2 regions of the Viridibacillus sp. NPDC093762 genome follow, and region 2 is predicted to be linked to the other one. Evidence: predicted binding sites of a transcription regulator. Region 2 holds the regulator's gene; the other holds the start of a gene.
The links. The regulator Rex, encoded in region 2, represses fermentation and respiration genes when NADH is low (regulators of the CRP and FNR family bind a similar motif). The targets are predictions, from matches to a motif close to TTGTGAAATATTTCACAA.

Region 1 (15,984 bases), on a different contig from region 2:
AGATGAACAAAAAAAATTCTTAGGATTGAGTACAAGTAGTTATGCAATGTCATTGTTAATTGGTTCTTTAACAGGTGGATTTATTTCTACTTACTTCCACTGGACAACTTTATTCTTAATTGCTTTATTATCAATCGCTATTCTTCCATTCATCTTGAAGTTATTACCTAAGGAAGAGTCTAGAAAGGTTAATGTTGACGTAATTGGATTATTCTTAATCGCAGCAATTGCTACAACAGTTATGTTATATATATCAGACTTTAACTGGCTATACCTAATTGGTTTTGCGGTTGCATTGGGTCTATTCTTAACCTACATCAGTAAGAGCTCAAAAGCATTAATTGATGTGACTTTCTTCAAGAACCAACGTTTCATTCGTACGCTACCAATTGTATTTGTTATTTACTCAGTACAATTAGGTTATATTTTCGTGTTCCCATTCTTTTTAGAAAGAATATATGATTTAAAACTAGATATGATTTCACTGTTACTAATCCCAGGATATGTGATATCAGTTATTATTGGTGCCCTTTCTGGAAAGATTGGTAATGTTTTAAGCAGTAAACAAGCAACGCTAATCGCATTATGTGGTATCGCAGTTGCACTGTTCATTCCAGGATTATTTACTGAAAGCTCTGTTGTTATTTATGTACTTTCTATGGTTATATTCTCAGGTTCATTTGCCTTGATGTATGCACCTTTACTTGATACTTGTATTAGTTCGATTCCTAAAGAAAAATCAGGTACAGCAATTGGTTTCTACAACTTAACAATAAATGTAGCTGGTTCTATCGGTATGTCTTACACAGCTGCAATGCTTGATAAAACCAACATTTCAACTATTTTAATTGCACTTACAGTTATTGTAGTAGTTGCCCTTGGATTATACTGGATGCTATTAGGGAAAATTTTAAAAGCAAATTAAGTTAGATCTTGTAATTGAATGTGTCACAGCTAAAACTGTGACACATTTTTTTCTAAATTTTTGAGGAATACAACGATATAATAAGCTTTAAATAAATGTTATAATACATATTAGAGGGAATAATTAGAAGATGCTCCATGATTTGAAAATAGTATAGGTGTGTGAAAAGATGGAATTCAAAATCGCAAACATGCAAGATAGGAAAAAACCGTTGTATATTACTGTGTATGATGAATTGTACAAGCTAATTATGAAGGGTACGTTTTTGCCAGAAAGCAAATTGCCAGCCGAGCCCGAATTAGCAAAAATGTTCAAAGTCAGTAGAATGACATTAAGGCAGTCTCTTTCTCTTTTACAAGATGATGGATTGGTGAAAAGGGTACACGGTAAAGGGAATTACATTACAAAGATTTCAACGAATTATCCGAAAATTGGCTTAGAGAAAATAGGGAATCCCATATATAAATCTCATACGAAACAAATTGATGATGTTGAAATGAGTTTTAGAATTGATTTGGATAGTGAATATACTCAGCAAGTATTATGTAGGAAATCTGCAGCAGTTGTTGCATTTGAGCGTTGGTATAAGAGTGAAGGGGAAGTTGTAGCTTATTCCTTTACTTTTATGGCAATTGAAGCAATATCCGAATTGAACTTAGATTTACAAGATAACGATCAATTATTAGAGATGCTTGAAACCCGAATTTATGAGCTTGCAAATAGAGCGACGATTGACATAAAGCGTTCCAGTTCTGTTCATACCGCATCACAGAAACATAAAGTAGTTGGTGGAGAAAACTGTGATTTATTGTTAGAGAGCGTTTTTATTCATGAGGAATATCCATTAGTATATAATAAATACTATATACCTAAAGAATTTAGTCATTTAAGAATAAATGCTGTAAAGTAGAATTTGTATTTGTTCCTACGTCAAGTTAGCCGCAGTACACATGTAGTAAAATTTGAATAAGAAAATGATAAGCCTCTGTAAGTAACTTAAAGAGGCTATTTTTTTATTCATCATCTTCCATAAAGGGTTTGTTTACATAATAGTACATGGAGGCCATAAACAATGTTTCTCCGATAAGATTTCCGATTGTGACAGGAATAATATTATGAACAATTCCAGCTATGGTAACTGCATCTGGATGTTGAGTTGCAATTGAAATAGAAAAGGTAACTAAATTGGCAATGCTATGTTCATATCCAGAAATAAAAAAGCAAAAAACAAATAATATCATCATGGCTATTTTGGGTCCATCACCCTTAACTGAATAAGGAAGGAAAAAGGCAAGGCAAACAAGCCAATTACAAAGAACGCCACGGAAGAACAATTCAAATGATGGCACTAATGTCTTTCCCTTTGCAACACTGAATAGTATCGAAATGAGAAATCCTTCATAAATAAAATATAAAGTCTTTCATGATTAACGGTGAAGAATTATCAATCGATCTATCTTTTTAGATATTTAGAGAACTCTATCGTGATGAAATAGTTTAATCAAAAACACCCTGTTCAAAAAAATTGAACAGGGTGTTTTTTGATATAGAATAATGTCCAAATCTCAATATCTATCCTTATATACAAGAAGCGGTTTTTTTAACATTTTATTTATTTTTTGATGGCGCAAATAGGGTGAAAACTAGCGCTATAATAGCTAAAATTGTCATGAAATAATAAGCATCACTTGAGCCTAAAATGGAAGCTGCTGTTCGAATCATATCAGAACTAGCTCCTGAATTCTCCTGCCCAATTGTAAGGGCATGGTCTGCAGACTGCGCCGTATAAATCGTAATTACTACCGCAGTTCCGATTGCTCCAGCTAATTGGCGAACGGTATTATTGACCGCCGAGCCATGTGTTCCAAGTTCTTTTGGTAAAGCATTAAGTCCTGCAGTATTCAAAGGCATTGTAAGAAAACTTAAACCGATGCGAAGGAAAATTGTCCGTATCATTAAATACAAATAAGTTGTGGATTCTGTTAAATCCGTTACAGCCCACATGGAAGGGATAATAAACATTAAACCAACAATAAACAAAGGCTTTGCACCAAATCGGTCATATAATTTACCTGTAACAGGTGACATAAAAGCATTCACAAGGGCTCCTGGTAATAACAATAGACCAGCATCAAATGCTGTGAAACCTCGGCCATTCTGCAAATAAATTGGCAGTAAAATCATATCCGCATACATTATTATCGTAATTAACACGTTGATCAGAGAAGTTGCTGTAAATACTTTATTTTTAAAGACAGTTAAATTTAACAGGGGATCCTCTGAATGGATTTGTCGAATACAGAAAAAAGCTGTAATAATTAATCCTAATACTAAGGAAAGAATAACAACGATATCGCTCCAACCTTTGCTACCAGCATTACTAAAACCGTATAGAATCAAACCAAACCCAATCGTTGATAAGATAATACTGAAAACATCAAGCTTCGGCTTAGATGTTTCAGATACATTCATTAAATATTTCAATGCAAGTAAAATAACGATTACTACAAGTACAGAAAGTCCAATAAATAACCAACGCCAAGAATAGTATTCAATGACAAAACCTGATAACGTCGGTGCAATCGCAGGCGCGAAAATTATGGCTAATCCTAATAGGCCCATGATACTGCCGCGTTTTTCAACTGGGAAAATAATTAATACGACTCCCATCATTAGAGGCATTATTATCCCTGCACCTGCAGCCTGGATCATACGTCCAGCTAAAAGCACGCCAAAGCTTGGTGCTGAAGCACAGATAATGGAACCAATTAATAAAAGTAGCATTGCGCTCAAAAATAATTGACGAGTCGTAAAACGTTTCATTAAATAAGCAGTTGTTGGTACTAAAACACCATTCACGAGCATAAAGCCCGTTGCAAGCCATTGTACCGTTGTGGCCGAAACCTTAAAAATATCCATTAAACTACTTAAGGCAACATTTAATAAAGTCTGATTCAATGTTGATAAAAAGCAACCAAGAATTAAAACCGTTAATAATATTCCTTTATTGATTTCTTTATTCGTTTGTAGCATTTATGAAATCCTCTCTTCATTGCTTAATTGACACATAGTCGATAAAATAAATGATAACAGTATTAAAATAAGTTGCCTATTCACACTATTAATGAATTTGTCGACTAAACAACGAAATGATAATTTTTGTTGATTAAATAAATGATAATCGATAAAGAGGGATAAAATGTCTATACAAAAAAAACAAGATCCACGGGCATTGCGCTCTAAAAAAATGTTGAAAGATGCGGTGTTTTCGTTACTTTCCGAAAATCAGGATGTTGCACAACTGACTGTACAAAAAATTACAAATCGTGCGGAGCTCAATCGTGCCACATTTTATTTGCATTATGAGGATATTAACGATCTGTTACGTCAAATTGTACAAGAAATCTTCGACGAACTGTCGTCGAAAACTGAACCATTACTCCAAATGAAGAATTTAGATAAGCAGGAATATTTGTTAGGATTTTTAGATTTTATATATGAATATCGGAAGATTTTTGCTGTATTTATAGAGCGCACCGAGTTTAAAAACAAATTATTTGAATTTTTGAAAAACGTAATACATATGCGACGGAGTGAAAGAAACATTGCCACTACAGAGAATACTGTAGCTTTGGAGATCATTGCAGCATCTCTTTTAGGAATTATTAATTGGTGGATAAAGGATGGAATTCAATATAGTTCAGAATATGTTGCTAAACAAATTACCTCAATGTACAAAAAGAAGCCGTTATAAGTGAAATACAATAATAAACAGTATATACAAAAAGGCGCCAAGTAAATTGGCGCCTTTTTAGCATACAGATTGTGATAGTCAATAATTAATGTTCATTAATATCTTTGTATATTTTCCTTTTATAAACATAAAAGTACATGCTAAGTGGCCACCACATCACTAAAAAGATTGGGTAAATAGCCCATATTGTTCCAGGGGAGGAGACAAAATTTACTGTTATGAAAAAGATACTAATTAGTATGCTTGCGTAAATAGAAAACGCTACGAAAGTTCTTTTCTTAGCATGATATAAAGCTAATGGCCACCACATTATTAAGAAAGCAGGGTAAATAGCCCATGGATATTGTGGTGAGAGTATAATGTTTAGAATTGAATAATAGATGATCGTGGTTGCACAGAATATAATTGAGATTTTTATAGATTTAGCTTTATCTCCTAAAAACATGAGGATAGGCCAACATAAAATTGGATAAACAGCGTACAAAAACCATAAATGATTTGGTGAATATAAATAATTTTCAATCATAAGGAAGGAAATCAACATAATACTACAGAAAATCGAATGTTGTTTGTACATTTTCTTAGACATGAAGTAAAGGGTAATTGGCCACAGTATAAGAAGTAAACTAGGATATATAAACCAGATATCATGTGGTGATGTTATATAATTGGTGATTCCTAAAAATAGAATAGTCATCATGCTTCCAGCTGCTGCAAAGCTAATGTAATTTTTCATTTTCTATTTACCTCATTTCTTACGTGACCATACGAAGTACATTGATAGAGGCCACCATAAAATAGCGAAGATTGGATAGATTGCCCAAATTGTATTTGGGGTATAGTACAGGTTGATAAAAATAAAAAAGACAATTATTAAACCACTTCCCCAAAAGGAAAACTCTAAATTTAATCTAGCCATGTTTTTCTTGGCAGGCTGCTTCACACCCAATTCTTTTTTTAATTCTTCAATATCTCCAAATTCAACTATGGCTTTATTAATTGCATCTTCTTCTTCTTTTCCATGTTCCATTAAATAGAACACTTTTTCTTCGAGGTTTTGTATAATTTCTTGCTTAACCATCTCTGTTTCTTTATTGCTAGGAATGTCTTTAAATAATTCATCAATATGATTTTTCAATTTCTTCATTCTAAACCCTCCATAAACAAGTTGATAATTTCCTTCACTTCAGTCCATTCGTATACAAGCTCTTTTAGATATGCCTTTCCTAAAGTGGTAATACGGTAATACTTTCTTTTTCCTCCATGGGAGACATCCCCATAATATGCTTCAATCAGTTCTTTTTTCTCTAATCGTTGAAACACGGCGTATAAAGTTGCTTCTTTAATTTGAAAACGATTATTTGTACGTAAACTAATTTCCTGAGATATTTCGTAACCATATCGATCTTTCTCTAGAATCAGACGTAAAATAATTGAATCCAAGTGTCCACGAATGATATCGCTTCTAACCATAATTCACCTGCTTAGATATTATTGTTCTACCTGATAGAGTAATGTTAGCAAAAAAGTACTCTATCTGTCAAAGTAATTTTAAAAAAACAATTTTTGTAGATGATTTCTATACTAGGAGTACTATATAAACAGGTTTTTTAACTGCGTATTATACAAAAAAACTGAAACAAAACCATGAAGGTATTGTTTCAGTATCGCTAAAAGTAGTTATCCAGATTGTTTAATGTATAAGCAATTTCTTTAATCCCATCATCAATTTTCTCATCTTCTATCGTTGATACATTGATTTTTAAAATACGCTCACGATAAAAGTCGGCTAAATAGTTATCGTCAATTGGGTTAAACAAAATTTGTTTGTGGCTTAAATATTGAATTATTCGATTCAAATCTACTTTTTTGGGGAAGATGATATGGCTATGCATGCATATTTCTGAAGAAGCTGGACACATAGGTAAATGTGTTTTTATCGAGTGTTGAAGAATTTTCCCGCGTTTATGATAGTTTTCATGTACTTGTGCACGATACCTTTCAAACATTCCACTTTTTAAATAAAGCTCAAGTGCAGCTTGTGAAATCATAGAGCTGTCAATATCGGTCGTGTTTTTATGTTGTTGAAAAATGTTGATTAATACATTCGGTAAAATGGCAAATCCAATGCGTAGTCCAGGAAACATGATTTTAGAAAAGCTTTTTAAATAGATGACCCTGTCATGAGTATCCATTGCGAACATTGGATCACGTTTGGATTTGTACTCAAAATCAGCTAAAAAGTCATCTTCAACAATATAGACATCATACTGGTTGGCCAAATGAAGAATCGCTTCTTTCTCCTTTTTACTATAAGAAGTACCTAAAGGGTTATGGAAACGTGGCATTGTGTAGAAAAACTTAATCTCATTCTTACGGAAGAGCTGTTCTAGTTCTGTTAAATCAATGCCATTTGTAGAGCGTTTTATACCGATAACAGGCAGATTGTATGTTTTTAGAAAATCCATATATAAATGATAGCTTGGTTGTTCTACTAGTATAGTTTTGCGGTTGTTAGGGAAGGGCATAAGGCTAAGCAAGGACAGTGCTTGTTGTACACCTGAAGTAATAAAGATATTGCTGTTATCTGTAAATACTTGATACGATTCTAATAATTTCTTTGCCTCTGAGATTAATGAGGGTAATCCTTTAGCTGTACCATATTTAAATAAATCTGTTTGATATGTATCAATGGCTTTGTTCATGCAATGCTGAAAATCTTGATATGGAAATGCATGCCATGTTGGTGATGAAGTGGCGAAATCCATTATATTAGTTGAAGTTGGTTTTTGTGCAATTTGATGGTCTACGACGTAATAGCCGCTTTTCGGAATAGCATAAATTAAATGATGGTCTTCAAGTTTTTGTAATGCTGTGAGAATAGTACTTTTACTGCAAGAAAACTGTTGTGCTAATTGGCGAATTGACGGTAACTTTGCACCAGATGGCAAGTCAGCATTATGTATCCTTGCGCAAAGATCATGATAAATTGATTCATATTTGAGCATGTTGTACCTCCTTGCATATTTGAACTTAACGAACAAAAAAGTTTTGAAATATATTAAAGTTATCAAAAATTGAAGAAGTAATATTGAAATTCCGCATTGTTTGTACGGTAGTTGAATATCTCTCGAATTTGAATAAACATGTAGTTAGCCTCTACCCCAAAAAAGCGACCGAATGAAATCGCTTATATATATGAAAACATATCATTCTACTAATATTCTATTTGATAAGAATTGAAAAAGCACTATATGCCAATAAAACTGCCATAGCTATATTATATTGTTGCCTGTATTGTAATAAGTGCTTTTGAAAAATCGAACCAAATAAACTCCAACTAAATGTACTCATTACACCGACCATTCCTAAAAATAATGAGAAAAGAAAGTAGCTGAAATACGAATTGTAATAAGGGATTATGAAAGTTGATACTACTGTAATGCCAAAAAGAATACCTTTTGGGTTAACAAATTGTAACAAGATACCTATGAAAAAACCGTTACTATTACCTTCATTATTTCCACCGTTAAGACCCTTATTAGTAAGGATTTTATAAGCCAAATATAACATATAAGCTACACCAAAAATCGTCAAAGGAAGTTCAATTATTGGCAAAGCACTTAAAAGGATGTTATTTAAAAAAGTACACATTAATGTGATGACAAAAAATCCAACACCTACTCCTAAACAAAACTTAAGGGTGTTTTTATAACCATGTTTATTCGAAAATGCCATTGCCATGATATTATTGGGACCTGGAGTGAAACTGGAAATAAAAACAAATAATAAAAATGAAAATATAGGCAATTAGGGACCTCCTTTTAAATTTGTGTGTTATAATGTTCGAAATAACCAATATAACGACTGTATGCTTTTTATTATACATAAAGGTCGTTATATTGTACATGAAATAGGAGTGAGTTTATGGAAGAAATACAACTTATTCTTGCAAAGAATTTAAAAGCAATCAGAGAGAAGGAAAAATTAAGTTTGGAAAAGGTCTCTCAACTAAGTGGAGTAAGTAAAACGATGATAGGACAAATAGAAAGAGGAGAATCAAGTCCAACTCTAACAACTATTTGGAAAATAGCTAATGGATTAAAGATATCCTTTACTTCACTAATAAATAATCCTCAACCAGATACTAAAGTTGTTTTAAAAAGTGAAATTCAAGTATTGTCTGAAGACAATGGACGTTATAGAGTCTATCCCTCATTTCCTTTCCAAGAGGATAGACGCTTTGAAGTTTACTCGGTTGAAATAGAACAAGAAGGGGCATTAAGCTCTGATTCTCATAGAGAGGGAACTGAGGAATTTATCACAGTTTTTGATGGAGAAGTAACGATAAGTGTAAGTGACAGTAGTTATATTTTAAAAAGTGGTGACTCAATCAGATTTAAGGCTGATAGACCTCACACATATTGTAATTCGGGGGACACTTTAACACGATTGAGTATGACGATTTATTATCCAACAACCTAACTAAGCTTTTTCAACAGAGCTTTAGTAAAGTAGACGTAACAACTTATTAGTATTTTTTCAAAATATTAGTTTTGAAAACTTTTTTGATAAATAATATTGTTGATATTTGATTAATAAAAAAAAGGACCAATTTAAATGGTCCTTTTTTAATTGAATATGTGTCACAGTTCTCTATTTTTTTCGAGCCACTCATCACTATTCCATTCGGGAGACATCCCGCCTACCGGTGGCATAGAGAAATTCCCATCATTTGATTGAACAAATCCCAGTAAAACGTTACCTTCAATAAGGTTTCTCCAAGCATTTAATTGGATAATATCTAAAATATCATAGGCAATGTCAGGATACCTATTCGTGAAAACATCATAATTTTTAAAAGTTAAAATAAAACCTGTTTTCTTAGGTACTATGTCTGATAAACAATCATTAAAAGCATTTAAATTTTCACCATAGTAATCAGGGAAATGAAGAGTACTTGCAAGCTCTTCGTGAAAATTTTTCTCATTCCAAAGGATGCAATCAAAACTATATATTTCAAAACCATCACGTTCTAATTGTTTTAAATTCCGCTCCAAAATCTTTGTATCCCAAAACAAAATAATACTGCCATTTTGTATAAGTTCACGCCATTTCTCCAGTTTACCCACTATTTTGCACCTACCAATTTCAATTTTTCTTCTTGGACTATCCGGTCTATGTTACTAAAAATTATTGTAGAATACTTTTTTGGTTAATTCAATCTGTATCGGTACAGATGTGTTTTTTTGTAGTCGTATAAATATGTGTTTTTTAATACGATAGTTGTACCGGCCGGACTAATCGAAAAGAGGTAATATCGTATGAAAGAAATGAAAAAAGCATATATCGCAGCAATTATATATGCCCTTATAATTGGACTTTCCTTTATGTTTGTCAAAATTGCACTAACGGTGGCAAGTCCATTAGATACACTGGCACATCGTTTTACAGTTGCATGGATTGTAGCAACGATTTTTCTGTTATTTAGTAAAAATAAATTACAAATTGGATGGAAGGATTTGCAGAGAATACTTCCTTTAGCATTACTTTATCCTATTTTATTTTTTGCTTTCCAAGTGTTTGGTCTAGCGCGTACTTCTTCTTCAGAAGCAGGCATTATTCAAGCTACCATTCCGATCTTTACATTACTGTTAGCTAGTTTAATCTTGAAAGAAAAAACTTCATTTAAACAGCTAATATGCGTTAGCTTATCAGTACTTGGGGTCATCTTTATTTTCATGATGAACGGGGTAGGGACAGCTAAGGTTAGCTTCATTGGAAGTGGATTTATCTTGTTATCAGCCATTACATCAGCACTTTATAATGTATTTGCAAGAAAGTTAACGCAACAGTATTCATTGTTTACTTTAACGTATATAATGACACTTTTTGGATTTATAGGTTTTAACGGAATAGCCATTAGTATGAATGTTATCAATGGTACTACGAAACAATTCTTCAAACCAATTATGCATTTAGATTTTGTTTTAGCCATTGTTTATTTAGGTATTCTTTCTTCACTTATTACTTCGTTTTTATCAAATTATGCCTTATCCAAAATGGCTGCATCTAAAATGAGTGTTTTCAGTAATGTTGCGACGCTCATTACGATTTTAGCGGGAGTTCTTTTTCTACAAGAGGAATTTCACTATTATCATTTAGTAGGAGCATTAGTGATCATAATGGGAGTCATAGGGACGAATTATTTTGGGAGAGTGGTAAAAAAGGATTGAGGTTAAAAAAGTGTATAGTAGGAGACATATGACCAGTACTAATAATTCAAACCTCAATCGGCTTCGTTGATATCAAAAAACTGTAAACTTTATCAATTATGTATCAATAACCTACTGATATAAAAATTTATAAAAAACAAGGTGGAAAATTGTAATTTCTTATTGAGCAGCGATATTATGTCGCTGCTCTTTTATATTCCAATCATTTTATACATATGATATCAACTATTGAAGCATAGTCTAATATGAGTAATTATCAATATTTCAATTATCTACAAAAAAATATGATGACATTAGCTTTTATGCCTTTGTTTAAAATACGTTTGAAAAAAGGGGAGTTTTATTGAAACGGAAAATGATAAATACCATCGTTTTCTTTTGCTTATCAATCATGTTATTCGGATGTGCTAGTGATGAAGAGCGTATTGATGTGTCATTTGAATTATCAAATGATATTAAAATAAATGTAACTCAAGTAGCAATAGATTATCTTATCAAAAATAATTGTGGAACTTCAGAAACAATCCAAGTTGGTACAGCCAGTATTACAGACTATTTAGTCGATGCATCGGATGAAATTTCTGATCCAAAAGATATTGGGCAAGTTGTATATAAAGTAACTTTCAAAAACAACTCATATGCCGTTACTGGTTTACCAGAAGTTTTGATTAACCAAGATAACAATCGTGTAGTTGGGTTTGTAGTAGGGAAATGAGCTATGTATATTACAATTAAATGTGTAATTGAGTTAAAACGTCTTGTAGAGGATGTTAACATGCTATCTACTTTAAAAGGCTTTAATATTACGGAAGATGCTTTAGAAGGACTTACAAATGATGCGATTGAACAAAAACGTATTCTAGCTAGAAGTCCACTATCATTGCTAAAAGAAGATATTTTAGCGATTTATAAATTAGCATTTGAAGGTGTTATTGTAGAGAAACAAAAGTAGTTTCAAAAGAACGGATAGATTATTAAAGAGCTTATTAGATTTAATGTTAAAAAGATGACTTCGGCTATCCGCCTGAGTCATCTTTTTTAAAAAGTATTTATATGGGAACGTTTCCTATTTTCTATACTTAAAATAGATCGAAACTATTAATAAGCTTAAGAAAGATGAATCTATTACTCGAACAACTAGAGTACCATAATTCTTGAAAGAAACATTATTCAGTATGTTCCACATTAAAAATAGGGCAAGTGTAGAAATGAAGATAAGTGTCCAATAACTAAGTTTGTGACGAACACTAATAAGTACGATTAAGTCACTTTTATTTAAATACGATTTTATAATAAATAAACCACTTATTAAAATTAATCCGAATAGTGTACTTGTATGTTGTATTACTTTGAAAATTGGAAAACTAAAACCATTAAAATTAATAGAATTAGTGAGCAAGGGAATCCTTGCTACCATGAATCCACTAATATGAGTAAATGAATCCCAAAGTACATGTGTTAGCATCCCAAATAGAGTCGAATAGATCCAAACAATGGGTTTGAATTTGTAATCAGTAACAATGTTTCTAGTATGAAATCCTTGTAAGAACTTAGGTAGATGAGTAGAAAAAGTTTGATGGATAAATAAGTGATATACAAGATAAACTACCAAAGCGAGAGGTAAATTAAAGTAGAAAAAACCTAAAAGGGTATGACCAATATCACCATATGGTCTACCTCTTAAAAAATATTCAAAATCTGGAGCCATACTTCCTATTACCATTGCTGAAAAATTAATATATTTATTATTCCTATAAAAGGGTAGTACAGCTGCTGGGTGAGCAAAAGTCAAAGGCATAAAATAAACACTTCCTATAAGATAATCAAGACCAAATCGTATCATGAATAACAAGTGAAGTATATTACTAATATTAGGAAGCAGGAATAGTTAAGTAGTTTTTCTATGGAAATAAGAGTTGCTAGAAAAAGCTTTGTAAATTATGAAAATTGTAAGTTTTATATCTAACTATCACAGTTCTTAAACAATAAGTAATCTCCACTAATAGAAGCAAGAAAAAAGGAAGTAATATATATCACTTCCTTTTTATGCGTTATTTTATTGTAAATTTCTTCACTTTACTTTTATTACCTACTTTATCTTTTGCATAGATCGATAATGTAGTGCCTACTTTTTGGCGAGGTATTTGTACACGTACATAGCCTGATTTTTTCGCTGTGGTTTTCTTCACTAACTTTTTGCCGTTATAAATGTATACTGTTGCACTGCTTTCAGATTTTACATTTATCATAGATGCCGATGTAATCGATATATTTGATACTGGGGGTGGCGTAGTATCCTTCACAATAATCGTTTTCATTTTACTTGTTTGCCCAAGTGGGTTTTTAGCATAAAATGTTACTTTTGCACCTGCTTTTTGTCGAGGAATGTAAAACTTGAATGTACCATCATCAGATGTCCATGTTACCATTGCTTTTTTACCAGGTATTTTTAAGACGAAATCTACATATGGTTCTGCTGTACCAGAAATCATTACATCCGCATCTCCAAGAGTATGAACTACTGGAGTTTTCGGTGCTTGTTTGTAAATATTAGAAACGGTATATTTATAGGTCTTTTTAAAGCCTGCATAATCTTCTGCAACGACTTTGTACGTGCCATTTTTTGTAGCAGTAAAAGTAGCAGTGCTAGATTTTAATATTGACCCATCTGGTAATGTAAGTTTTTTTATACCTACATTATCAGTTGCATTAATTGTTAATGTGACATTCTTTTTAGTTGGTTTTGTTGTGTTTGGTTTAACTGTAAGTGTTGGAGGTGCATTATCAATGTCGTTGACACAGATTTCTTCAGTTCGTACATTACCGAATAAATCTTCAACCTCTACAAAATAGCTCCCGTTTTTACTTACTGTAAATGTTGCTTTGTCACTGTTTACAACCTTATCATTCGGCAATGTAATCGAACGAATACCAATATTGTCTATAGCCTGAATGAAGACGGTGACGGTATTTAGATTTTTATCATAGCTAGTCGTTGTAGTTGTGATTTTTGGTAATTCATGATCTACAACAGTTATACTTTTCAATGAATAGGTGTCAGATAGATTACCAGAGTTTTTGCTACGTGCATCTACTTTAATAGTATAACTGTCTGAACGTGTAGGTTGCCAAATGAAGTTACGAGAACTGCTAAATGGTTGAACAACTGTATAATAACCTGATGTTGCAACCGAAAATTGATATTCGATGTTGCTTCCTTGTGCGGCAGATGCTGTGAAAATATATTTAGCAGGTGCAGCATCATCGTTCACTGATAAAGTTAGGCCTGATGTTGGTAATGCTTTTGTAGTGAAATGGTAGCTAGTAGTAGTGTCTTGTGTTGCACCTTGATAGCCTACTACTGCACCATCAGTAATGGTAAGTGTGTAATCAGTGAAATATTTCAGTTCTTTAGGTTGAACTGTTACGACATTCTTATTTACAGTGACAGTGTGTGGTACTTCTCCACTGGCATCTTTAAGTGTAATCTTGTCAGGATTGATTTCAGATATTTTTTGGTTGAAGTACATTTTAAAAGTGCTGTTTAGTGGTAAATATTTGGCACCGTCTTGCAAATTCTCAATAATAGTATTGTTATAGCTATTTTTAGCTTCAAATGTTGACTTTGTAATTGACATGGGATTGGATTGAAGATTTTCATTATAGAGAATGGAGTATTTAGCCTTGCCATCTTCTATGATTGCAATTAGTCCATCATTTACGAACACTTTTTTTACTCGCTTCGTACCATAAAGCGTATATAGGAAATCATTTGTATCATAAGCGTAAACATCAATCCCTGATGATCGACTTGCGGCAAATGTTAATTGGTCATTAAAGGCGAAATCGTCGTAACGTTCATCAAAGCCAAGTTTATATGTCATATCACCAGACTTGACTGATGTTAAACTATACGCAGTTCCTAGATTATATAGGCTTAATCCATCAGGAGTTAAATTTGATGTTTGATTTATTGCATAATCCCCATGATAAGGTGAGTCATAGCTTGCTGTAATAATCCCGTGATTTATTTCTTTCGCGTAGATATCAGTGGGTGTGATACCTTTAGAAATTGTATAAAGTTTCGATAATTCTTCATTGTAGACCACAGTCGATTGTTCATAAATAGCTGTGTTTTTTGTATTTTCCACACGCTGTTTTGTAGCTAAATTATATACGAGCATGTTATTATGTTGCCCTGAACCTGGGGTTATGTATAAATAGTTATCTTTATCTACTGCAATATCATATGGATCCGTTTCAACATCCAGGATATAATCAATTGTAAAATCGTTTGTCTTAATAGCGGCAATTGCTCCGGTATTTGGACTTCCTGTAGAATCTGTATGACTTTGTTTCATCTGTGTTACATAAAGTATACCGTTTCGTAATGTTAATCGTTCCGCTGCATAAGGGAGATTCAGCGACTTTATTTGCCCAGTTTTATAATAGTGTGCATAAATTGTTTTACTCCCCAAATCTGTCATGTAAAGAATATCATGATCTTTATCTAGTTCTGTATCAAAGGGTGTAAAATTAAGCTGTGTTACTTTTTCAGCTGCTTTAGCTTCATTATCTAGAGAAAACGTAAATATACATAATAGCCCTAAAAATGATAATAGAATAACTTTAGTAAAATATTTCAAATAATCTCTCCTCCATTTCACTTTGAAAATTATAACATTTAATAAGTAGAATTCCTTATAAATTATCAATTTATTATCATTTTATTTAAAAGATATGAAATCGACCTTAACACAAACAAAACAATATCACGTTCATTGTCATTCACAACAGAAGGCAAAGTATCGAAAATTATCGATAAAGTAACAGTGAAAAAAGCTACAACGACATAATGTTATGACAAAAGTGGTAACTAAGTTGGTATACCTAGAAATGGAAAATCCTCCAATGTTATAAAAAACTAAGACTCATTATTAATTTGCAAAAGGTGGTTATATAAAAGTAAGTAAAAAAAATAACTTCACAGGGCGTTAAATATCGTAAAATGAAGAGGATGCAATTTATCTAAATAAAGATATAATCGGGGGACTTATTATGACTGAAGA
Region 2 (9,321 bases):
AACTTCTGCTACTTTGTTGTAGATGCTTACTAGTGCAACACCACCACCAGCTACAATACCTTCTTGTACTGCTGCGCGAGTTGAGTTTAGAGCATCTTCAATGCGTAGTTTACGTTCTTTAAGTTCTGTTTCAGTTGCAGCACCAACTTTGATTACTGCTACACCACCAGCTAATTTAGCAAGGCGTTCTTGTAGTTTTTCTTTATCGAATTCAGAAGTAGATTCTTCGTATTGTGCACGAATTTGGCCTACGCGAGCTTCGATAGAACCGATTTCGCCAGCGCCTTCTACTACTGTAGTGTGGTCTTTAGTTACAACAACCTTCGCTGCGCGGCCAAGCATATCGATTGAAGTTTGTTTAAGATCTAAACCGATATCTTCAGTGATTACTTGTCCACCAGTTAGGATTGCGATATCTTCTAATAAAGCTTTACGACGGTCACCGAATCCAGGAGCTTTAACTGCTACTGCATTGAATGTACCACGTAGTTTGTTCACTACTAATGTAGCAAGTGCTTCGCCTTCTACGTCTTCAGCAATGATTAAAAGTGGTTTACCTTGTTGAACAACTTGTTCAAGTACTGGTAAGATTTCTTGGATATTAGCGATTTTCTTGTCAGTGATTAAGATATATGGGTTGTCTAGGACAGCTTCCATTTTATCTGTATCAGTCACCATGTAATGAGATGCATAACCACGATCGAATTGCATACCCTCTACTACATCAAGTTCAGTAGTGAAGCCTTTTGACTCTTCAATAGTGATAACGCCGTCGTTACCAACGCGTTCCATAGCTTCTGCGATTAATTCGCCTACTTCTTCGTCAGCTGCAGAGATAGCTGCTACTTGAGCGATAGCTTCTTTGTTTTCAACTGGTTTAGAAATAGTTTGTAGTTCAGTAATAGCTGTAGCAACTGCTTTGTCGATACCTTTACGAATGCCGACTGGGTTAGCACCAGCTGTAACGTTTTTCAATCCTTCACGGATCATTGCTTGCGCAAGAACTGTTGCAGTAGTAGTACCGTCACCAGCGATTTCATTAGTTTTAGAAGCTACTTCAGATACAAGTTTTGCACCCATGTTTTCGTATGGATCTTCTAACTCGATTTCTTTTGCGATCGTTACACCATCGTTTGTGATTAGTGGTGAACCGAAAGTTTTTTCTAGAACTACGTTACGTCCTTTAGGTCCTAATGTTACTTTAACAGCGTCTGCTAATTTATCTACACCACGAAGCATTAAGCTACGTGCTTCTTCACTAAATTTAATATCTTTTGCCATTGATGCGTACCCCCCGAATAGTTTTTAGTTTCAGTTATTAGCCGATAATAGCCAAAATATCGCTTTCGCGTAAAATTAAATATTCTTTACCTTCATATTTTACTTCTGTACCAGCGTATTGAGAGTAGATAACGCGATCTCCTTCTTTTACGTTAAGTGGAACAGTTGTACCACTGTCAGTCAAGAAGCCAGTACCTACTGCGATAACGTTACCTTCCTGAGGTTTCTCTTTTGCAGAGTCTGGAAGAACGATGCCGAATGCTGTTTTTTCTTCTACTTCGACTAATTCGATAATAATGCGATCACCTAATGGTCTTAACAAGTGAAACAACCTCCTAGAAATGTGGAATTTATATTTTATTAGCACTCTTAAGTCATGAGTGCTAACACAATTCTTATAATAAAGAATTCCGTCTTTTTTTGCAAGTAAGAAGCATAAATTATTTTGTTTTCGAAAGCGAGTATTCTACAATAGAGATGACACCTTTTTTAAGAGAGGATTTTAAATTTGAAATCTAAGAAAACCGCGTTTTTTGTTTTGATTGTCTACATTATTATGCAACTGTCATCAATTCTTTTTTTGAAACCGCTTCTCAAGCTCATACAGAAATTGAATCCTGACCTTAGTTTAAAGACAGCTATTCTCATGACCCAAGGTTGGTGGATATTCATCAGTATGGGTACTGCTCTAATCGTTTCACTCATTCTCGTTAGGCGAGACAAAGGTTTTTGGCAAGTTTTTAAAGGTGAAAAAGCTTCCATTCCTATGTCAATTGGCTGGGGTATAATTGGCTTCTTCCTCGTATTCTTTGGCCAAACAGTCGGTGCTCTCATCGAACAAGGCCTAGGCATAAAAACTGGCTCAGAAAATACAGCCAATTTAATTGAAATTGCAGATGTGGCTCCAGTAGCTATTATAGGAATTGTAGTGTTTGGACCGATTTTAGAGGAATTTATCTTCCGTCGTGTTATTTTCGGTTCAATTTTCCGAAAAACTAATTTCTTCATCGCTGCTGCTGTGAGTGCAATTGTCTTTGCTGTTATCCACTTCGACTTTTCACACATCATACTGTATGCGATTTCCGGTTTCATATTCGCATTTCTATACCATAAGACACAACGTATTATTACATCAATTATTGCTCATATGATGTTAAACGGCTTTGTGACATTAGTTCAGCTTTATCAAGATGATCTTATGAAGTTTTTAGGACAGTAAGATTGCCAAGCCTACTCTTTTGTTGAGTAGGTTTTTTTGTATGTATTTTAAATAATGTATATTTCTCATAAAAAAAACCCTTCAACTGATTATTCATCAGTCGAAGGGTTTCTTGCATATTCAATCTGGCGTTGCTGTTCCGCTCTTAAGTACTTGCGGTAGCCTGCGCGAGAAATAAGGATACTAATCTCATATAAAATACACAGTGGTAATGTTACAAACATATGAGACATAATATCTGGTGGTGTAATAATAGCAGCAACGGTTAGTAAGATAAAGTAAGCGTATTTCCGTACTTTAGCCAACATCATTGGTGTGATTAAACCTAAACGCGTGAGGAATAAAATCACTATTGGCAATTGGAATATTACTCCGAATGGCAAGGTGATTTGCATTAAAAATTGAAAATATTCATTGATTCCTATCGTTTGTTGTACATCTAATTGCACAGACATTTGCATCATAAACTTAATAATATAAGGGAATAATACTTCGTAAGAAAATACTACCCCACCTAAGAAAAGTAATACACTGTAAGGAATATAGCTCAATGTTACTCTACGTTCTTTTTCATATAAACCTGGACTGATGAATGACCAAATCTGATACAAAATAATAGGTGATGTTATGATAACGGATAAAATGAAAATAACTTGGAAATAGACTTTAACTGGATCTGTTACTTTAAATGAATGCAATTGTAATTGTTTGGCTTCATCACTAAATTGTAAAAAGTGTATTAACGGTTCAGCTAAAAAGAAGCTACCAACCACACTAATAACAAAGAAAACGGCAACAATGTATAACCGTTTTCTTAATTCTTCTATATGCTCGATAATCGTTAGTTCATTATTGTTCATCCAACTAACATCCTAACTTATTTTTCTTCTGCTTTTTTAGTTTCGATGACTTTTTTTGATTCCTCTTCGTCATCAGCTAAACCTTTAGTAGCGTTTTTGAATTCGCGGAGAGTAGAACCCATTGCTTTTCCAAGCTCAGGTAATTTCTTCGGTCCGAAAATAAGTAGGGCTACAATCCCAATGATAATAGCACTCCCTGGGCCAATTCCCATTACAGACACCTCCTCATAATATGCTATTATTTTAACTCATTTCGCTAAATTATGCTATTTTATTAATGTGAATATTTCAAGTTATTCTTCATCATTTCGCATGAAATATATAAGTGTTTGTAACTCGATAGATAAATCAATTGTATGCACCCGGATTGAATCCGGTACTGATATTCTAATCGGTGTAAAGTTTAATATACCTCTGACATTCATCTTCACTAGACGATCTGTCATCATTTGAGCTGAACGTGATGGTACTGTTAAGATAGGAAGCTCTGCTCCGTACTCAACAAACTTGTCCTCTAATGCATCTGGATGATAAACAGGTATACCACTTATCATTTTACCTTCTAGTGGAGCTTTTGTATCAAACGCAACGACAATTTTTGTATTATGATTCTTTTGAAAGTTATATTTCAAAAAGGCATTTCCTAGATTCCCTACCCCTATTAGTGCTACATTCATTCGCTCATCTTGGTCTAAAATATTTCTAAAAAACGCCAGCATTTTTTGGACATCGTAGCCGTAGCCCTTTTTGCCAAGCGCTCCAAAATGAGAAAAGTCTCTACGAATGGTCGCAGATTCAATTTTCATTGCTTCACTTAATTCCTTTGATGAGACACGTTCCTGCCCTGCTTTAGCGAAGTTTTGAATAAATCGATAATAGAGAGGAAGCCTTTTCGTCGTAGCTTGTGGAATTTTAGTTGATTCGTGTTTCACACAGTTTCCTCCTGCAATCAATCCGAAATCGTTTCAATATTATATGACGATTGTTCTCCTGTAAAGTTATCTCATTGCACCCTACTGCGCAATCCGATAAACTAAGATTGAACTGAGGTGTCTAAAATGATTGTTTTACAAGTCAATCAATTATATAAATCTTACATTGCGGACGAAATTTTAAGTGGTGTTAAGCTAGAAGTACAGCATCGAGATCGTGTTGCACTTGTTGGCCGTAACGGCGCCGGTAAATCTACATTACTGAAAATTATCGCGGGCCAGCTTTCATATGATTCTGGTGATATCATTATGCCAAAAGATGTTCGACTAGGATATTTAGAACAGCATGCTGGTTTAGAATCTTCTCTAACTATATGGGAAGAGATGATGACTATTTTCGAACCCATAAAAAAACAAGAACAGCAGTTACGAAACTTAGAACATAAAATGGCTGACCCAGCTGTGTATGAGGATACAGAAACTTATGCTAAGGTAATGGCTGAGTACGATCAGTTACAACATGACTTCAAAGAGCAAGGTGGCTATCAATACGAAGCCGATACACGCTCTGTTTTGCATGGTATGCAATTCTATCCAGCTGACTATGATAAGTATATTTCTGCCCTTTCTGGTGGACAGCGGACGCGTCTTGCCCTTGCAAAGCTTCTTTTAACTAAGCCTGATTTGCTAATCTTGGATGAACCGACAAACCATCTAGATATCGAAACATTAAGCTGGCTTGAAAACTATTTGAAAAATTATGACGGTGCTATTTTAATCGTATCACATGACCGCTATTTCTTGGACCAAGTTGTATCTATTGTGTACGAAGTTTCTCGTCATCATGTCACAAAGTTCACAGGTAACTATAGTTGCTACTTAGATGAGAAGGCGAAAAACTATGAACGTGATATGAAACTATTCGAAAAGCAACAAGATGAAAAAGCAAAATTAGAAGTCTTTATCCAAAAAAATATTGCTCGTGCTTCAACAACGAAAATGGCTCAAAGCCGACGTAAAGTGCTAGAGAAAACGGATTGGATGGATTCACCTGATGGCGATGAGAAATCAGCAACATTTACCTTTGGCATCGACCGACAAAGTGGTAATGATGTACTGGCAGTGAATGATGTGGCGATAGGCTATGATGGGAAATTAGTATCTCAACATATTAATATGCGTATTTTCCGCGAAGATCGCATCGCACTTGTTGGACCAAATGGTGTTGGTAAATCTACACTACTAAAAACGATTGTGAAGGACAAACCTGTGATTGCAGGAGACATTCATTATGGTACGAATATTCAAATCGGTTATTATGACCAAGAGCAAGCAAAACTTACAAGCAACAAAACTGTTTTAAAAGAGCTCTGGGATGAATGGCCTTTGATGAACGAAAAAGACATTCGCACAGTACTAGGTCGATTCCTATTCTCTGGTGATGACGTTAGTAAAATTGTACAAGATTTATCGGGTGGGGAAAAAGCACGTCTTGCACTCGCGAAACTAATGCTTCAAAAATGTAATTTCCTTATTCTAGATGAACCGACGAACCATTTAGACTTAGATAGTAAAGAAATATTGGAAAATGCGCTCATCGATTATCCAGGTACATTACTATTTGTTTCGCACGACCGTTATTTCATTAATCGTATTGCTACAAAAGTTATTGATTTATCAGCTGATGGAAGCTTTGAATATTTAGGTGATTATGATTATTTTTTAGAGAAGAAAAAAGAGCTTGAAGAATTAGCAGCTGAAAAACTTGCCGCAATGCCTCTCCCAAAAGAGCAAGCTACAGAGAAAGTGACTACAAATGGTAAAATCGATAAGGAAGCGAAAAAGAAAGAACGTCAAATTCGTCGACGAATTGGAGAGATTGAAGATAGTATGGCAAACTATGAAGAGCAAATCCGTTTCATAGAAGAGCAACTGTGCGATCCAGAAATCTTCCCAGATCACGAAAAAGTAATAGCTCTTCAACATCAGCTTGATGAAACCAAGGAAAAGCATGAAACAGCTGAAATGGAATGGCTTGAACTGAACGAACAACTTGAAATGTTTTAAAAGAAAACCGCGTGTCGATGAGCACGCGGTTTTTGTCGTATAAGAACAATTCATGTCCCATATATAGGTCAAGAAGAAATTTTAAGTGTATTTTATCCACGGGGTTATACACATTATAAACCCTTTATTTTCAGCATATTAACATAGTTATACACATTATTCACAGTATAAATTTATTTTACACACATTTAGTTGTGTAAAAGACAATACTATATATTGAAAACGCACATATTATCCACAACTTATCCACAGATTGTGTATAAGTACGGATGTTCGCATTTTTCATCCCGTGTTCCCATTTTATGAAAAAAAGATCACTTTCTGACGAAAGTAATCTTTTCTCATACACAATTTAGTTTTAGTAAATAGAAGTGATATTATTTATGCCAAGATATTAATTCCATACCTGGGCGTCCATTCATTCCCATATCGCTACGTTTTCCAGCTTCAAACATAAATGTACCGGCAGCAGCAATCATCGCGGCATTATCTGTACATAGCTTAAGAGGCGGCACATAAAAAGGAATACCTTCATTAGCAAATGTTTCTTCTAATGATTTACGCAGACCTTTATTAGCGGAAACACCTCCAGCTGCAATTACTTGCTTCACATTGAACTGACGCGCTGCTCGTAATGTTTTCGCTGTTAATACTTCTACAACACTATCTTGGAACCCTTTGGCAACATGCAATGGATTCACTTCGATACCTCGTTGCTCTGCATTATGCTTATAGTTAATCACTGCAGATTTTAAACCACTAAAACTGAAATCATATGAATCCTCTTCCAGCCAAACTCGAGGAAATTTAACTGCTTCATCACTCTCATGCGCCATACGGTCAATGTGCGGACCACCTGGATATTGAATATTCAATACGCGAGCTACCTTATCATAAGCCTCACCAGCAGCATCATCACGTGTTTCTCCGATCAATTCAAATGAGCCATGTTCCTTCATGAAAACAAGTTCTGTATGTCCGCCAGATACGACTAGTGCAAGTAAAGGAAATTCCATCGGCTGCATTAAAGCATTCGCATATATATGCCCTGCAATATGATGCACGCCTATTAATGGGAGGCCATTAGCAAATGCAAAAGCCTTCGCTGCATTAATACCAATTAAAAGTGCACCAACTAATCCTGGACCTTCCGTTACAGCTACAGCATCTAAATCTTCTGGCTTCATATTAGCCTGCGCTAATGCCTCTTCAATTACTAGTGTCACTTGCTCTACATGGTGTCTCGAAGCAATTTCTGGTACAACACCACCAAAACGTTTATGACTCTCAATTTGAGATGCCACTACATTTGACACTATTTCACATCCATTTTTGACAATAGAAGCTGCTGTTTCATCGCAACTACTTTCGATTCCTAATATATATCGATTTTCCATTATAAATTCACCCACATGACAAGAGCGTCCTCTTGATTATCTGTATAGTATCCTTTACGGATACCTCCATCTTGAAAGCCAAGTTTACGATAAAGGTTTTGGGCAACTGTATTTGTAACACGTACTTCTAAACTCATGACGATAACTGACCTTTCACGAGCGATACGAATTGCTTCACGCATTAGCCCTTCACCTATTCCTAAACCCCTAGCAGAAGCTGTTACTGCCACATTTGTAATCTGACTTTCATCTAATACAATCCACATGCCACAAAACCCTATAATTTGCTCTGTGCCGTCCACAGCAACAACATAGGTAGCTTGTGTATTTGTAGTCATTTCATGAAAAAAAGAATCCATCGTCCACGGTGATGGAAATACTTCAACTTCAATTGCATGCACTGCTGGTACATCTGCCACTGTCATCTCTCGATAAGTAATCATCGTTTCACCTATTACTGACCTTTCTGCTCTTTTATCCAATTTGCCTCAGCCTCAGCTAAACGACGATATTGAGGTATAAATGAATGCACTGCTTCAATATCAGGCAATTCTTGTTGTGAAGCCAATTGAATAAGCTGACTAGCACTAGGCAGATCCAATGTAAAAGGTGCACGTACTGCATAATTTCCTAATTGGGCTTGAATTGATTCCCAAAATAAATCCACATCATGTCCAACGAACATTACCGGTTCATTTAAATCCTTTAATTTTTCAAGTAAGCCTTGCAAACTATAATGCCCATCCTCAACTACTGACGTTAGGTCTGCCGTCGTATTATAAGCACCTGCATAGACATTTTGTCTTCTCGCATCGATAATAGAGCATACAACTCCATTATAAAGTGCTGCATTTGCTGATAAGAGCTTTAAGCTAGAAATACCAACTAGTGGTTTTTTCAGCGTCCAAGCAAGTGTCTTAGCGATCGTAACACCAATACGCACACCTGTATAAGAACCAGGACCCTCACCAACTGCAATTGCATCAACTTCAGCTGGTTTCATCTTTGTTCTTTCAAACAATCGCTCAATCGCTGGCATAGCCCCAATTGAATGATTTAATTTAATATTCGCTACTTCCTCCGCTACAACTTGACCATCTTTTACAATGGCTACAGCTAATGGAGAATTCGATGTATCTATTCCTAACCAAATCATTTCATTAACTCCTCACACAATCGTTCATAACGCTTACCGATTGGTTTCAATAAAAATCGTCTTTTATTCTCATCAATTCGATGGATTTCAATCCCTAGACGTTCAGCAGGTAGATCTTGTTCAATAAGATGAGCCCATTCTATTACAGATACAGCATCACCGAAAAACAACTCATCCCAGCCTAAATCTTCATCGCTATCAGCTAGTCGATAGACATCTAAATGATTGAATGGCAACCTACCTTCATATTGCTTTAAAATTGTAAAGGTTGGACTATTCACTGTACGTGTAATTCCCAATCCCATAGCCAAAGACTGTGTAAAAGTTGTCTTACCTGCGCCAAGATCTCCTTCAAGTGTAATCGTATCCTGTGCTTCCAGCAAATCAGCCAGTTTCAAAGCAAGACTTT

Region 1: ACQKM9_RS17085 (formate/nitrite transporter family protein) is a predicted target of Rex. The motif match lies at 2,312-2,329, and genes of this name have one in related genera.

What each region holds. Positions count from the first base shown of each region.
Region 1 is NZ_JBNNUK010000016.1:71,317-87,300, reverse strand. Features, by position in the region: gene ACQKM9_RS17095 (MFS transporter) at 1-925, shown strand, start outside; gene ACQKM9_RS17090 (GntR family transcriptional regulator) at 1,095-1,835, shown strand; gene ACQKM9_RS17085 (formate/nitrite transporter family protein) at 1,939-2,307, opposite strand; gene ACQKM9_RS17080 (DHA2 family efflux MFS transporter permease subunit) at 2,534-3,958, opposite strand; gene ACQKM9_RS17075 (TetR/AcrR family transcriptional regulator) at 4,125-4,679, shown strand; gene ACQKM9_RS17070 (hypothetical protein) at 4,765-5,415, opposite strand; gene ACQKM9_RS17065 (permease prefix domain 1-containing protein) at 5,428-5,826, opposite strand; gene ACQKM9_RS17060 (PadR family transcriptional regulator) at 5,823-6,152, opposite strand; gene ACQKM9_RS17055 (PLP-dependent aminotransferase family protein) at 6,350-7,687, opposite strand; gene ACQKM9_RS17050 (LysE family transporter) at 7,905-8,489, opposite strand; gene ACQKM9_RS17045 (helix-turn-helix domain-containing protein) at 8,607-9,164, shown strand; gene ACQKM9_RS17040 (barstar family protein) at 9,326-9,811, opposite strand; gene ACQKM9_RS17035 (DMT family transporter) at 10,004-10,915, shown strand; gene ACQKM9_RS17030 (hypothetical protein) at 11,259-11,630, shown strand; gene ACQKM9_RS17025 (hypothetical protein) at 11,634-11,867, shown strand; gene ACQKM9_RS17020 (DUF4184 family protein) at 11,982-12,713, opposite strand; gene ACQKM9_RS17015 (Ig-like domain-containing protein) at 12,967-15,561, opposite strand; gene ACQKM9_RS17010 (hypothetical protein) at 15,974-15,984, shown strand, end outside.
Region 2 is NZ_JBNNUK010000014.1:84,566-93,886, forward strand. Features, by position in the region: gene groL (chaperonin GroEL) at 1-1,281, opposite strand, end outside; gene groES (co-chaperone GroES) at 1,319-1,603, opposite strand; gene ACQKM9_RS16120 (CPBP family intramembrane glutamic endopeptidase) at 1,790-2,500, shown strand; gene tatC (twin-arginine translocase subunit TatC) at 2,590-3,360, opposite strand; gene ACQKM9_RS16130 (twin-arginine translocase TatA/TatE family subunit) at 3,378-3,572, opposite strand; gene ACQKM9_RS16135 (redox-sensing transcriptional repressor Rex) at 3,654-4,292, opposite strand; gene ACQKM9_RS16140 (ABC-F family ATP-binding cassette domain-containing protein) at 4,419-6,359, shown strand; gene tsaD (tRNA (adenosine(37)-N6)-threonylcarbamoyltransferase complex transferase subunit TsaD) at 6,737-7,756, opposite strand; gene rimI (ribosomal protein S18-alanine N-acetyltransferase) at 7,756-8,199, opposite strand; gene tsaB (tRNA (adenosine(37)-N6)-threonylcarbamoyltransferase complex dimerization subunit type 1 TsaB) at 8,211-8,912, opposite strand; gene tsaE (tRNA (adenosine(37)-N6)-threonylcarbamoyltransferase complex ATPase subunit type 1 TsaE) at 8,909-9,321, opposite strand, start outside.